DNA from 2 places in the Isoptericola aurantiacus genome. Region 2 is predicted to be linked to the other one. Evidence: predicted binding sites of a transcription regulator. Region 2 holds the regulator's gene; the other holds the start of a gene.
The links. Region 2 encodes HspR, which represses chaperone genes until heat shock. Its sites were predicted from a motif close to AAGTTGAGTCNNNNNGACTCAACTT; they were not measured.
Positions count from the first base shown of each region.

Region 1: the regulator HspR is predicted to act here: its motif matches at 4,113-4,137, upstream of ACIQLL_RS16830 (Hsp20/alpha crystallin family protein).

Region 1 covers NZ_JBJBAE010000007.1:77,463-84,781, reverse strand. The annotation lists gene ACIQLL_RS16850 (nuclease-related domain-containing DEAD/DEAH box helicase) at 29-1,702, opposite strand; gene ACIQLL_RS16845 (ATP-binding protein) at 1,859-3,280, shown strand; partial or broken gene ACIQLL_RS16840 (YchJ family protein) at 3,306-3,689, shown strand; gene ACIQLL_RS16835 (putative quinol monooxygenase) at 3,754-4,056, shown strand; gene ACIQLL_RS16830 (Hsp20/alpha crystallin family protein) at 4,173-4,601, shown strand; gene ACIQLL_RS16825 (M20 family metallopeptidase) at 4,689-6,032, opposite strand; gene ACIQLL_RS16820 (class I SAM-dependent methyltransferase) at 6,173-6,973, shown strand; gene ACIQLL_RS16815 (ScyD/ScyE family protein) at 7,169-7,319, shown strand, end outside.
Region 2 covers NZ_JBJBAE010000005.1:239,662-246,980, forward strand. The annotation lists gene ACIQLL_RS14845 (sigma-70 family RNA polymerase sigma factor) at 1-3,044, opposite strand, end outside; gene ACIQLL_RS14850 (nucleotidyl cyclase domain-containing protein) at 3,234-3,995, shown strand; gene ACIQLL_RS14855 (DUF1540 domain-containing protein) at 4,104-4,412, opposite strand; gene ACIQLL_RS14860 (heat shock protein transcriptional repressor HspR) at 4,557-5,015, opposite strand; gene ACIQLL_RS14865 (DnaJ C-terminal domain-containing protein) at 5,040-6,047, opposite strand; gene grpE (nucleotide exchange factor GrpE) at 6,167-6,823, opposite strand; gene dnaK (molecular chaperone DnaK) at 6,820-7,319, opposite strand, start outside.

The DNA.
Region 1 (7,319 bases), on a different contig from region 2:
GACGAAGTAGTGCTTCGGAGCCCTCGGCTCAGGGGCCGCCGATGCTCCACCTCTCCGCCTTCTCGAGCCGCCGCCGCACGCCCTCGCCCCCGACCTCCTCGATCCACGACCGGTCCCCGACCACCACGAGCAGCGTCCGCGCCCGCGACAGCCCGGTGTACAGCATCTTCTTCGCCCGCTCGAGATCCCGCACCCCGTTGACGGCGACCACGACCACGGGCCGCTCGAGCCCCTTGAACCCGAGCACGTGCCCGTAGAACACGTCCTCGGCGGCGAAGAAGGTGTCCCAGTACTCGGCGTACCCGCCGAGCTGGACCTCGTTGACCTGTTCGGGGTGCCGCCGCCCGGTGGCCAGCAGCGCGACGTCGCCGGGCGCCCAGCCCTCGTCGAGCAGCGCCTCGACGGCGTCGTCGGCCGCCGCGAGCGCCGAGTCGGCCGGCACGTCGACCACGCGCACGGGCGGCCCGTCGAGCCCGCGCGGCTTGACCACCTCGGACGACAGCGATCCGAACACCTGCGCGATCTGCTTCGTGGACCGCAGGTTCTCGTTCAGGGTGACAGGCACCAGGGACAGCGGCACGCGCCCGTCGCGCGGGAAGACCCGCTGCGCGTCGTCGAGGAACACGTACACGCCGCCGTCGTCCGTGTCTCGCAGGCACCGCAGCAGGGACGGCCACCACAGGTCGCCGAAGTCCTGCGCCTCGTCGACGACGACGGCGTCGAACAGCTCGTCCGGTCCGCGCAGCGCGGCGAGCCGCCCGAGCTCGAGCGGCAGGTGCCGTTCCCAGTAGTCGGGGTCGTCGTCGCGTCCGCCGACGGCGCCCCAGGTCAGCGGCAGGTCGTGGAACAGCCCGACGTAGGCGGGGCGGTCCCGGGCCGGCCAGGTCTCGGTGATCCGCTGGAAGTACCGGCCCAGGCCGCGCGAGTAGCACAGCAGGGCGACACGCTCGCCCGCGCGGGTCCGCCGTCGTGCCTGCTCGAGGGCGAGGTACGTCTTGCCGGACCCGGCCCCGCCGACCACGCGCATGCGCCGCACCTGGGACAGGGTGTCGAGGACGCTCGCCTGGTCGCGGGTCATCTGCTCGAGCCGGGTCGCGTGCTCCAGCGCCCGCGTCAGGTTCTCGGATTGGCTGGGGAACCGGCCGGCGAACGCGGCGACGATCTGCTCGGCACCGGCCTCGTCGAGCGGCGCATATCCCTGCCCGTGCCGCACGATCGCGTGCTTGACGCGTTCGACGACGCCGCCCGCCCGTTCGACGTCGTCGCGCCCGACGAGCATGTCCCGCGGCAGGTCGAGGGAGTCCCACCCGCCGGAGACGTACCGGTGCGGAAACGCCACCAGGTGGGCGGTGCGGGCCGATGCTGCGGCCAGCCCCTGCTGACGCAGCAGCGCCTGCAGCGCGTGCCGCGCGGCCTGGACCTGCCGCACCGGGGAGATCTGGTGCTGCGTGGGTCCGCTGCCCTGCAGCCAGCGCCCGTCGGACCGTTCGATGTGCCCGCCCTTGACCTCGACGACGGCGAGACCCACACCGGGCCAGGCGACGAGCAGGTCGATCTCGTACTCCTGCTCGTGCTCCTGCAGGTGCACGCCGTGCAGCACGACGACGTCGTCGGGGAGCTGGTCGCGCAGCGCCTCCCAGATCGCCCGCTCGGCACCGCCGTCCTCCGGGAAGTCGGGCGAGGGAGGGAAGGAACGCGGCATGCTCCGTTCGTACCCGATGGAACGGTTCAGGTCACGCATGCGCCAAGGACGGGTCGCCCTGGTCACCTGATTTCACCCTGGCTCGAAACACCCATCCATGAGACACTCATCTTTGAAGCACTCATACATGAATGTCTTCCTGGGAGGGGTCTGCCTGTGCGAACCTTCGTCGGGCGCAGCGCGGAACTCGGCATGCTCGACCGACTGCTCGCGCGAACATCTGAGGACGCCGACCGTCCGGGGCGTTCCGTGCTCGTCCGCGGCCGCCGTCGAGTCGGCAAGTCTCGGCTCGTCGAAGAGTTCGTCGACCGCGCCGCCGTCCCGTCGTTCTTCTTCACGGCGGCCGGCGGTCCTCCCGCCACTGACCTCGCGGACTTCACCGCGGAGCTCAAGGCCTCCGACCTTCCCGACGCCTCGACAGCCACCCCGGCAGAACCTCCGACGACCTGGACCAGCGCCTTCCAGATGCTGGCAGCCGCGCTGCCGACAGACCGGGCCAGCGTCGTCGTCCTCGACGAGATGCCCTACCTCGTCCGGGCCGACCCCGCGTTCGAGGGAGCCCTGCAGCGAGCCTTCGACCGACAGTTCTCACGTCTGCCGGTGCTCCTGATCCTCGTCGGCTCCGACCTCGCGACGATGGAGCAGATCAACACCTACGGCCGCCCCTTCTACCAACGCGCGACGGAGATGGTCGTCCCCCCGCTCAACCCCGCCGACGTCGCATCGCTGCTCGCGCTCCAGCCCGCCGACGCGATCGACGCCTACCTCGTCACCGGTGGGCTCCCCCTGCTGCTCGACACCTGGCCGTCCGACGCGGACCTGTGGGCCTACCTCACGGACTCGCTCGCCGACCCGACGTCTCCGCTGATCGTCAGTGGTGAGCGCAGCCTGGCCGCCGAGCTTCCCACCGAAGCGCAGGCACGCACGGTGCTCCGCGCCGTCGGACACGGAGAACGGACCTTCACCACCATCGGGCGCGCGTCCGGACTGCCGCAAGCCTCACTCCAACGCGCCCTGGAACTGCTGACCGAACGGCGGATCGTCGCCGCGGACACGCCACTGTCCACGCGCCCCAGCAAGGAGACCCGCTACCGCGTCGACGACCCCTACCTGCGGTTCTGGCTGCGCTTCGTCAGGCCGGGGTTGCCTCTGATCGAACGGGGACGCGGCGACCAGCTGCTCGCCCGCGTGCGCGACGGCTGGACCTCGTGGCGGGGACGAGCCGTCGAACCTGTGATCCGTGAGGCCCTGTGGAGGCTCGCCGGGTCCGGACCGTTCCCGGACACCAGTGCCGTGGGCGGATACTGGACGCGCACCAACGACCCGGAGATCGACCTCGTCGGCGCCGACCGGGAAGGCGTCGCACAGACCCTGACCTTCGTCGGCTCCGTCAAGTGGCTGGAGCACCGCGCGTTCGACCACCGCGATCTGGCACGGCTCCACCAGCACCGGGACAGGCTGCCCGGGGCCACCGAGGAGACTCCGCTCGTCGCCGTCTCACGTAGTGGTGTCGATGTCGTCGGCGTGACTGCCGTCGGACCCGCCGACCTGCTGGAGGCGTGGACGGCGTCCGTGTGAACGCAGACCCGCACCGCGAGCCGTCGTGCCCCACCATGGACCTGTGGACGACGCGACCCGCTGCCCCTGCCTGTCCGGCCTGCCCTACGGCGAGTGCTGCGGCCCGCTGCACCGGGGCGAGCGCGCCGCCCCGACCGCAGAGGCGCTCATGCGCTCGCGCTACAGCGCCTTCGCCGCCGGCGAGGCGGACTACCTGCGCGCCACCTGGCACCCGAGCACACGGCCGGCCTCGCTGGAGCTCGACCCGGGACGGCGGTGGCGCCGCCTCGACATCCTCGGCACGCAGGCTGGCAGACCGTTCCACGACGCCGGGCACGTCGAGTTCGTCGCGTCGTTCACCGACGACGACGGCACGCGTGGCCGGCTGCACGAGCGCAGCCGGTTCGTGCGCGACGGCGGCACCTGGTTCTACGTGGACGGCGACGTGCAGCCCTGGGGCGCTGGTGTCGGTGCCCGCCGCTACCGTCACGACCATGACCTTCGCCAACGTCGGCACCCTGGGTGCCGTGCCCGGGAAACGGGACGAGCTGGTCGCCCGCCTGACGGCCCGCAGCGACGAGCTGGCCGACGCCGGCTGCCTGCTCTACGAGGTCGGCGTCAGCGACGACCACCCCGACACCGTGTTCGTCGCCGAGCTGTGGACGTCGGCACAGGCGCACCGCGCGTCCCTGGAGCTCGCGAGCGTCCAGGCGTCCATCGCGGCGGCCCGCCCGCTGCTGTCCGGGGAGTTCGGCGGCTTCCGGTTCGACGTCGTCGGCTCACCGCTGCACGACTGAGGCGCCCGCGCACGGGTCTCCCGCGAACGCCCGCCGTCCGCCGTCGGCGAACCCGGAAATTGAGCGGACCCGACTCAGGTTGGACCTCTCGGAAGCACCCCCGAGAGGAGCACCTCATGACCACCACCCTGAACCGCACCCTGCTCGCCGACGCCTGGCTGCGTGACCTGTGGACGCCCCGTGCCACCGCGCCGCAGCGCCCCCAGAGCAGCAGCCCTGCCGCGGACGTCTACCGCGACGGCGAGGACCTCGTCGCCCGCCTCGACCTGCCGGGCATCGACCCCGCGCAGGACGTCACGGTCGAGGTCGAGGGCCGCAAGCTCGTCGTGACCGGCGAGCGCAAGGACCAGCGTGACGCCGAGGCCGAGGGCCGCCGCGTCTCCGAGGTCCGCTTCGGCGCCTTCCGCCGCGTCGTCACCCTGCCGAGGTCCGTCGACGGCGACGCCGTGACGGCCTCCTACGACGCCGGAGTCCTGACGGTCACCGTCGCCGGTGTGTTCGCCGGCACGACGCCGCAGCGCATCGAGGTCACGACCGCGGCCTGACCGGCGGCCGACAGACCGGTCGAGCGTCTCTGTTCGCGTCGGATCACGCGCTGATCTGACCCGAACAGAGACGCTCGATCGGGAACCTCAGTCGAAGTAGCGCGGCACGTCGATCGCCCCGCCGGCGGCCTCGAACTCGTCACGCACGGCGGCCTGCAGCGCGGGGTCGCACAGGTAGTCCAGCGCGGTGGCCGCGAGCCCCGCGGCGCCGTCGACGGCGGCCCGCACCGCCCGCTCCGAGCCGGCGGCCGCGGCGAACTCCGGCGTGTGCAGCGCGACCGACGGGTCGGCCACCTGGATCAGCGGGTGCATCCCCGGCACCCGGAAGCTGACGTTGCCGAAGTCGGTCGAGGCCGCGAGCGTCTCGGACACCACGCCGCCCGGCAGCACCTCCCGGCCGCGCCGCTGCTGAGCGGCCACCCAGCGCGAGGTGAGCGCGGCGTTCGTGCGCACCGGCAGCGACGGGTGGGCGCCGTCGTCCCAGGTGATCTCCACCGCGGTACCGGTCATGAGCGCGGCACCCCGGGCGACGTCGTCGAGCCGGCGGGACAGGTCCTTCAGCGTGTCCGGGTACTTGGACCGCGCGTAGAGGCGCATCTCGGCGCGCTCGGTGATGATGCTGGGCCGCGTGCCGCCGTCGACCATGATCGCGTGGACCCGGTCCACCGGCGGCATCTGCTGGCGCAGCAGCCCGACCCCCTGGTAGGCGAGGTTCGCGGCGTCCAGCGCGTTGCGGCCCATGAACGGTTGGGCGGAGGCGTGCGCGCTGTGCCCGGTGAACGTCCAGGTCAGCAGCCGCCGGCCGAGCCAGACCTGGTCGGCCACGTCCACGCCGTACGGGTGCACCATGATCGCCGCGTCCACGCCGTCGAACGCCCCGTGCCGCGCGAGGACCTCCTTGCCGGAGTGACCCTCCTCGGCGGGCGTGCCGAGCAGCACCACCCGTCCGGGCGGGGCGTCGGCGGCGCGCAGCACGTCCCGCAGCGCGAGGAACGCCCCGACGCCGGAGGCCGCGATGACGTTGTGCCCGCAGGCGTGCCCGATCCCCGGGAGCGCGTCGTACTCGGCGCAGATGACGAGCGTGGGGCCCTCGCCGCCGCCCAGCTCCGCCCGGAACGCGGTCTCGGCGCCGAACACCCCCTGCTCGGCGCTGATCCCGTGGCGCTCGAGGAGATCGACGAGCAGGCGGGCGCTGTCGTGCTCGGCCCACGCCGTCTCGGGGTGCGCGTGCAGGGTGCGCACCACGTCGGCGAGCTCCGGCTCCAGCGCGGAGGCCGCGGCGTCGACCAGGTCCGCGAGCGCCCGGGGCGCTCCCCCGTCGATGCTGTCCGGACCGGGTCCGACGGCGGCGGCGCGGCGGCGCTCGTCGGTCTCGTCGGCGAGGTGGTCGAGGTACGCGGTGCTGGGCTGGGGCGGACCGGCGGCTGGCATACGGCCATCGTACGGACGGCTCCGCGTCGACCTGCCGGACGAGCGGAGCGCGACCGGACGGTTGCCGGTTCGGCAAGCCCGTTCTCGGATTCCCCCGTGGCGGCGCATCATGGACGCGTCCCCGTCCTCAGGAGCCCGTGATGCCCCCAGTCCGCAGGGTCGACGACGTCCGCCCCGACGAGTCCGACCACGAGTTCCTGCCCGGCATGGCCCGCGGCTGGATGATGCCCTGGTACGACGTCGTGGCGCGGCTGCGCGGTCTGACCCGCCTGTACCGGCGCACGGTGGAGCTCGCGGGGATCGCCGCCGGTCAGCACGTGCTCGACGTCGGCTGCGGCACCGGCAACCTCAGCCGGGAGGTGCTGCGGACCGCCCCGGACGCCGTCGTGACCGGCCTGGACCCCGACGGCGACTCGTTGCGCCGGGCGGCGCGCAAGCTGCGGCGTCGTGCGCGCGCGGAGGTGACGCTGGTGCGCGGGTTCGCCCACCGCCTGCCGGTGCCGGACGCGAGCCAGGACCACGTGATCTCGTCGCTGGCGCTGCACCACGTGCCGGCCGAGGAGAAGGAGCGGATGGCCGTCGAGATCGTCCGCGTGCTGCGCCCCGGCGGCACGGTCACGATCGCGGACTTCGCGGGCGACCACGCCGCCACGCACGGGCACGACGGCGCCGCTCCGGCGGACGGCACGGCGCCCGACGCCGGCACGCACCACGAGCGGCACGGTCACGGCAGGTCGCACCGCCACCAGCCGGGCCACGGCCGTCAGCCGGGCCACCGCCACCAGCCGGGCCACGGTCCGGGCAGCCGCACCCACGACGCCGACAACGCCGACGGCGGCATCGAGAGGCTGCTCACCGCCGCCGGTCTGCACGACGCCCGCACCCTGGGACGCCTGCCGCTGCTGGGCGACACGATGGTCGTCGTGCAGGCGCGGCGCTGACCGCGAATTCACCCGGAAAATCGGTGGGCGTGCGGGCGCGCCCGGGAGCAGAATCTTCTCGGAGTGACGCCTCGGAGCGGACGCGTCACGTGCTGCGGCCCTCGGGCCGTCTCGCGCACCCGCGGTGGCACCGCGTCGAGCGCATCCGCGTGCCACCCGGCCGCACCCTTCCCTGCGCACACCAGGAGCCTCTCCATGCGACGCACCCTGCTGTCCTCCTGCGCGGCCGCCCTGGCCGCCCTCGCGCTCGCCGCCTCCCCCGCGGCCGCCCACGGGTCCAAGGACCACTTCCCGCCCGAGCCCACCACCGTCACCGACGGGCTCGTCAGCCCGTTGAGCCTGGCGG
Region 2 (7,319 bases):
GAGCCGCGGTTGTCGAGCAGCACCGTGGCGGTGCGGCTCGAGGTCTCCGTGGCCGGGTCGTAGGTGCAGGCTCCCGCCGGCTCGGCCAGGCCGGCGGCAGGAGCGATCGTCGCGCCGGGGTACGAGGCGGTGCGGGGCGTGGCGGGGACGATGCCGGAGGTCGGGAGGTCGCCGTCGCGGTCCGTCACCGAGCGGTACAGGTCGAAGGTCACGTCTCCGCCCGCCACGGTGGCCGACCCGGTGGCGACGCTCAGCGTCCGGGTCTCGCCGACGCCCAGCCGGACCGCCTCCGCCTTCTTGCCGTCCGCCGTCATCCCGGCCTGCATCGGCTCGTCGGAGGTGTTGGTGATCGTGGCGTCGATCCGGACACGGGAGCCGTCGTTGACGACGTCGGCGGACGAGCTCACGCTCCAGGAGGGGTCGTAGCAGTCCTTGGCGCCGAACGACCCGCCCGTGACGTCGCGCGTGTAGGTGGAACCGGCGACCGTGGTCGCCAGCGTCCAGGTGGCGCTGCCCGCCGGGACGCGCAGCCCGTCGTGCAGCGTCAGCGTCGCGCTCTGCCCCGGCGCGAGCGACTGCTCGCTCGAGGCCTTGCTGCCGGCCGCGGCCAGGTCGACGACGACGGTCCGGCCGGTCCGGTTGGTGTAGGTCCCCTGGACGACGGTGTCCGCCACGTCGATGCCGCCGCTGGCCAGGCACGAGCTCGTGATCGCTCCCGCGCCGGAGAAGGCGCCCTCCCACCCCTGCGGGACGGCGAGCGACGTGGACGAGCTGACCGCACGCCCGTCGTCGCCGACGGCGGGCACGACCTGCACCGCGTACGACCCCTTGGCGGTGGTGCCGTCCGCGACGACCGAGGCGTCGGCGGAGACCTCCGCACCCGGGAGCAGGTCGGGGCCGGTGCACCGCCACGTGTCCGGGCTCTCGGCGCCCGCTCTGACGCACTCGAGGTCACCGGACACCGTGCGCGGGTCGAGGCCCGCGGGCACCCGGACCGAGACCTGCCAGCCGGCGGCCGTGCGGTCCCCGGTGTTGCGCACCGTGAACGGGACTCCCGCCTGGCCGGGGTTGCCGACGGTGGCGACGGCGTCCGTCCGCGCCGTGAGCTCGGCCCCGTAGTAGGCGACCTGCGCCTGCGGGAGCGGGACGCTGCGCGGCTCCACGCCGTCCGCCCAGGTCTGCGCCGACACGGTGTAGGTGCCGCCGTCGCGGATCGTGACCGGGATCGAGACGGTCCTCGTCGCTCCCGGCGCCAGCGTGCCGACGACGCACCGGACCTGCTGGGGCTCGGAGGTCTCCGTGCACGGGAGCGTCCGCACGTCCAGCGCCGGGGGACCGACGGCCGTGCCGGGGTCGGAGTCGGAGTCCGCCGCGCCGGCGGAGGCGTCGGCGGCGACGGCGGCACCGACGGACGACGTCGACGCCACGTGCCCCATCCCCGGCGGCAACGTCAGCTGCACGGTGGCGTTGTCGGCCTCCGTCTCCCCCGAGTTGTCGATCGCGAACGTCAGGTACTCCGTGGTGCGCGGTGTCAGGACCTCGGCGGGGTCCACGACGGAGACGCCGACCACGGCCGGGTCGGGCAGCACGACCTCGTCGAGACCGGGGTCGACCAGCGGCGGGACGGTCGTCGGGTCGGTCGGGTCGGCGCTGGGCTCGGGGCTCGGCCGGACGTCGACCGCGGTGACCTCGTCCTCCGTCGGCCATGGTGAGGCGGCGATCGCGATCGGGGGGTCGGGCGCCTCGGGGGTGTCGTTCGTCCCGAAGACGCCGAGCACCGAGACGACGCCGACGGTCGCGACGGCGACAGCACCCGTGGAGGCGGCGACGGTGGCCCCGGTCACGCCGGCGGCGCCCGTCGCCACGGCGGCCGTCGTGGCCGTGGTGGCGGCGGTGGCGGTCGTCGCGGTGGCAGCGGTCGCCGCCGTGGCGGTCGTCGCGGCGGTCCCGGCCGTCGCGGCGGTCCCCGCGGTCGCGGCGGTCCCGGCGGCCGCAGTGCCAGCGGTTCCGGCCGTCGCAGCGGTGCCGGCGGCCGCAGTGCCGGCGGTTCCGGCCGTCGCAGCGGTGCCGGTGGCCGCTCCGGCGCTGCCGACCGCCGCTCCGCCGCCGGACGCCGCACCCGCCGTGAAGCCGGTCCCGGCACCGACCGCGGCGCCACCGGTCGCGCCGACGCCCGCACCGGCACCCGCGCCGAGTGCCGCGCCGAGTGCTCCGGCGCCGCTCGTGATCGCCCCGAGCGGCAGCGCGCCGAGCAGGGCCAGGCCCGCGGCACCGACCACGAGGGGCGCGATGACGACACGCATGCCGTGCGCCACGTCGCTGAGCTCCAGCACCAGGATGCGGCAGTCGCCGCAGTCGCCCAGGTGTGCCTCGATCTTCACGACCTCGCGCCGGGCGAGGCTGCCGCGCACGTAGCCCCCGAGCAGCGGGTTGACCACCCGGCAGGAGTCGGCCGGCTCGGACGTGAGGTGGGACTGGAGGTATCCGACGCGCAGCCCCTCGCGGGCACGGTAGGCCAGGGCCGACACCCCGTTCGGCGTCAGGCCGAGGATGGGCGCCACCTCGCCCGGTGCCATGCCCTCGACCTCGGTGTACCAGAGGACGGCCTGCCAGCGCTCGGGCAGCCCCTCGTAGGCGCGGGCGACCACCGAGTGCTCGAACCCTTGGAGCGCCGGGTCCTCGGGCGACGCGGAGGCACCCAGCGCCTGCTCGAAGGTTCCGTCGTCGTCGGTGGGGCGCGTCCGTCGGGCTCCCCGGGCGAGATCGGCGGCCAGCCGCCGGACGACGGTGAAGAGATAGGCCCGGAAGTGCGTGTCGGGTCCGCTGCCCTGCTGCAGGGTGCCGAGGACGCGCTGGAAGGCGTCCGAGACGATGTCGTCGGCGTCGGAGTCCGAGCGCACGTACTGGCGGGCCAGGGCACGGGCTGCGGCGGCGTGGCGCTCGTAGAGGGCGCCGTACGCCTCCAGGCTGCCCCCGCGCACCTCAAGGATCAGCTCGCCGTCGCTGGGAGCTGTCCCGTCCGATCCCACGTAGACGTCGGTCACGCCCGCCTCGTTCCGTCCATCACCGAACCCGTGTCCGGCTCCTCAGCAGATGACACGGGTCGGCGCAACTCTACCGGGCCGGCGACCTCCCGCGCGGAAAACAGCGGGTGAAACCTGTCGATGTCCGTTTCACCCACTCGTCATCGCGGTTTCTGCGTCATGATGGGGTGTCGAAGGGTTCCCATCAGCATGATTCTGCCTACCGGCGGCACACATGCCGCCGACACCCGCGAGCGCTGGCGGCACGCCAGCCTCTCCGAGGTGTGGCTGCGCCCGGGTGACTGGTACCACCCCGCGGTCGACGCCGTCGTCGAAGCGATCGACGACGGCCGCTCCCCCGAGGCACCCGCACACCGGCTCGGCTGCGCCCGCAGCAGTGCCGGCATCGGCCTGGACGAGACGCTCGAGGACGTGATCTGCCTCTACCGCGCCGTCGGCGCACCGGTGGACGCCGACGTCGTGCGCGGCACCGCGCTCGGCTGGGTCCAGGGCCGTGAGCGTCAGCCCGCCCTCAGCGGGGTCCGCGACCCCGCGACCGGTCTGCCCACCGTCGACTACCTCGGCGAGCGCCTGCGGGAGAGCTACGGACGCGCCGAGCGCAGCGGTCTGAGCGTGGCCGAGACCCACTGCCTGGTCGTCATCGACGTGGCCGTGGACGATCTCGACGCGTGGCAGCGGATGGCCCGGTCGGCGTCGGTCGGCCGCACGCTCGACCAGGTCTTCGGGGACGGGCACCCCATGGCCGCCCTGGCGGACGGCGTCTTCGCGGTGCTCTGCGAACGCACGCCCGAGCTCGCCCGGCTGTCCCAGACGGTGCGGCGCATCGTCGAGCGCAACGCCGAGGTGCTCGGGGTGGAGGCCACGATGCGGCGCCCGGTGCGCGTCTGGATGGAGCGCCTGCCCGCCGGGTACGACGCCGCCGTCGACCTGCTGCAGCACCTGCGGCGCTGAGCCGGCCCGCACATCGGGCTACCACGCACACGGCCGCCCGGCTCGGTCCTCCTCCCGCGTGCGGGAAGGGGCAGAGCCGGGCGGCCGTGTCGTGGGTGGACCGGTGCGTCAGGCCTCGGTGAACGTGAGGCAGTCGGCGTGGGACTGGTCCTGGGGGCCGTTGCCGACGCGGATCGCGGCGGCGGTGCACTCCAGGTCCTTGTTGTGGACGCAGTCCATGCGCTGGCAGGCGCCGACGTGCGCGACGACCTTGTCGAGGCCGCCCTTGCTGCCGAGCGGGATGAACGTGGCGCAGGCGGCGTCGCCGGGCACGCCGCCGATCGTGACCGCCCCGGCGTGGCAGTCGTGGTCGTGGTTGTAGCCGCAGCCGGTCACCGAACAGTCGGTGACCTCGGGCATCTCCAGCACGGACGTCATGGTTCGCTCCTCGGGATCGGCCTTCCGATTCACCGATCATAGGCGCGAATTCCATTCCGCACAGGATGACGACCACAATCTTCACAGGATAAGGAAAGCCTTACCGCAGTGGAATTCAATTAGGAAAGAGGGCCATTCTGTAATTCAGTCCCGCGACGGGGACGGGCGCCACAGCACGAGCGCACCGCCGCGCTCGGACGGCATCTCGACGTCGAGCCGCAGCTCGGAGCGTCGGACGCGCCTGCCGAGGGGCACGGCGACGACGTCTCCGCCCGTGCCGGCGGCGAAGACGCGGCCGTCGGCACGTTCCCGTTCCGCGACCAGATGGGTCATGCGCGCCAGCCGGTCCTCCAGGACCGCGACGTGCTGCTCGAGGTCGAGGATGCGCTTCACACCGGCGAGGTTGATCCCCTCGTCCTGCGCGAGCCGCTGCACCTCCAGCAGGCGGGCGACGTCGCGTCGCGAGTAGCGCCGCCCGCGACCGCGGGTGCGGCGGGGCGTGACGAGTCCGAGCCGGTCGTACTGCCGCAGCGTCTGGGGATGCATCCCCGACAGCTGGGCAGCCTGCGACACGGTCAGCACGGGTGCGTCGTCCGTGACCATCTCGACCTCCCTGGTGGCTCGAGGCTACTGCGCGGCACGTGCGGCCAGCTCGGCCCGGACGTCGTCGCTGCCGGCCTGCTCGGCGAACTCCTCGAGCGCCTTCTTCGCCGCGCGGCTGAGCTTCTGCGGGACCACCACCTGGACGGTCACCAGCAGGTCGCCCGCACGCTTCGCCGTGGTGACACCGCGACCCTTCACCCGCAGCACCCTGCCCGACGGCGTCCCCGACGGGATCTTGAGACGGACCGGGTCACCCGTGAGCGTGGGCACCTCGACCGTGGTGCCGAGCGTCGCCTCCGTGAAGGTCACCGGAAGGGTCATGCGCAGGTTGAGTCCGTCGATCGAGAAGACCGGGTGCGGTTCGACGTGGATCGCGATGAACAGGTCGCCCGCCGGGCCGCCGTTCATCCCGGGGCGGCCCTTGCCGCGCAGGCGGATCTTCTGCCCGTCGTGCACGCCCGCGGGGATGCGGGCCGTCATCGACCGGCCGTCCACGGTGAGCTCGACCGTGGTGCCCTCGACCGCGGCACGGAACGGGAGCGTGGCCTTGGTCTCGACGTCGGCACCCTTCTGGCGCTGGGGGCCGCCGAACCCTGCCTGGCGCCCGCCGCCGCCCATGCCGAACATCGAGCCCAGGATGTCCTCGAAGCCCGCGCCACCGGCCTGCTGGTACTGCACCCGCGGGCCGCCCGGGCCACCGGCGCGACCGGTGCCGCCGCCGAACATCGAGCCGAACACGTCCTCGAAGCCCGCCGGGCCACCGCCGCCCGGGCCCCCGGCGAACCGGGCGCCACCGCCCGCCATCGAGCGCAGCGCGTCGTACTGCTGCTTCTGCTCGGCGTCGGAGAGCACCGCGTAGGCCTCGCCGATCTCCTTGAACCGCGACTCGGCGGCGGCGTTCCCCGGGTTCTGGTCGGGGTGGTACTGGCGGGCCAGCTTGCGGTACGCCTTCTTGATGTCCGCCTGGTCGGCGTCCTTGGGAACGCCGAGCGCGGCGTAGAAGTCCTTCTCGATCCAGTCCTGGCCGGTCACGACGTTCCTTTCTCTGCGGTGCCCGCGAGATCGACGTACCCGTACTCAGATCGACGTACGGTACGTCGATCTCGATCCGGGTAGGTCGATCTCGCGGGCGGTTGCTCAGAGGCGAGCGTTCACTCCGGTCCGACGACGCCCACGCGGGCGGCCCGGACCACCTTCTCGCCGATGCGGTACCCCGGCTCGACCACCAGGTTCACCGTGGTGGACTCCACCGCCGCGTCCGTGTTGTGCATGAGCGCCTCGTGCACGGTGGGGTCGAACTCCTCGCCCACGGCGCCGAACCGCTCGACGCCGAACTTGGCCAGCGAGGCGTCGAGCTTCTCCGCGATGGCCGCCATCGGACCGGACAGCTCGGCGTGCTGCTTGGCACGCTCGATGTCGTCCAGCACCGGCAGCAGCGCCGCCAGCACGTCCTGCGTGCCCTGCGTCCGCGCGGCCTCCTGGTCGCGCAGCGCACGGTTGCGGTAGTTGGTGAAGCTCGCCCGCTCCCGCTGGAGCGCGTCGAGGTTCTCCGCCGCCTGGGCCTTGGCCGCCAGCAGCTCGGAGTCCTCCGCGGCCTCCCCCGCCGGGTCGAAGTCGAGCGCCTCGAGCGGGTCGCCCGCGTCCGACGACGCCGTGGCGCCGCCCTCGGCCGGGGTGCCGCCGTCGGGCGTCTCGCGCTTGTGGCCCGTGGTCGGGTCGACCTTGCGCTTGTCCGTGAAGTGGAAGGGGGTGTCCCCCGAGCCGCCGTCCTGCGGCTCGGGGGCGCCCTGCGTGTCGTCAGACGTCACTGGGAGTCCTTCTTGTCGTCCTCGTCGTCCACGATCTCGGCGTCGACGACGTCCTCGTCGCTGTCGGTCGACGTGGTGTCGTCGCCCGCACCGGGGGTCGCACCCTCGGCGCCGGCGTCCGCGCCCGCGGCCTGCTCGGCCGAGTAGAGCGCCTCGCCGATCTTCTGCGAGGACGTGCCGAGCTTCTCGTAGGCGGACTTGACGGCCTCGGTGTCCTCACCCTCCAGGGCGGTCTTCACCGCGGCCACGTCCGCCTCGACCTCGGAGACGACGTCGGCCGGCAGCTTGTCGCGGTTGTCCGCGATCTGCTTGTCCATCGCGTAGGCGAACGACTCGGCCTGGTTGCGCGTCTCGGCGTCCTCGCGGCGCTTCTTGTCCTCCTCGGCGTGCTCCTCGGCCTCCTTGACCATGCGGTCGATGTCCTCCTGCGGCAGGGCGGAGCCGCCGGTGATCTTCATCGACTGCTCGGTCCCGGTGCCGCGGTCCTTGGCGGACA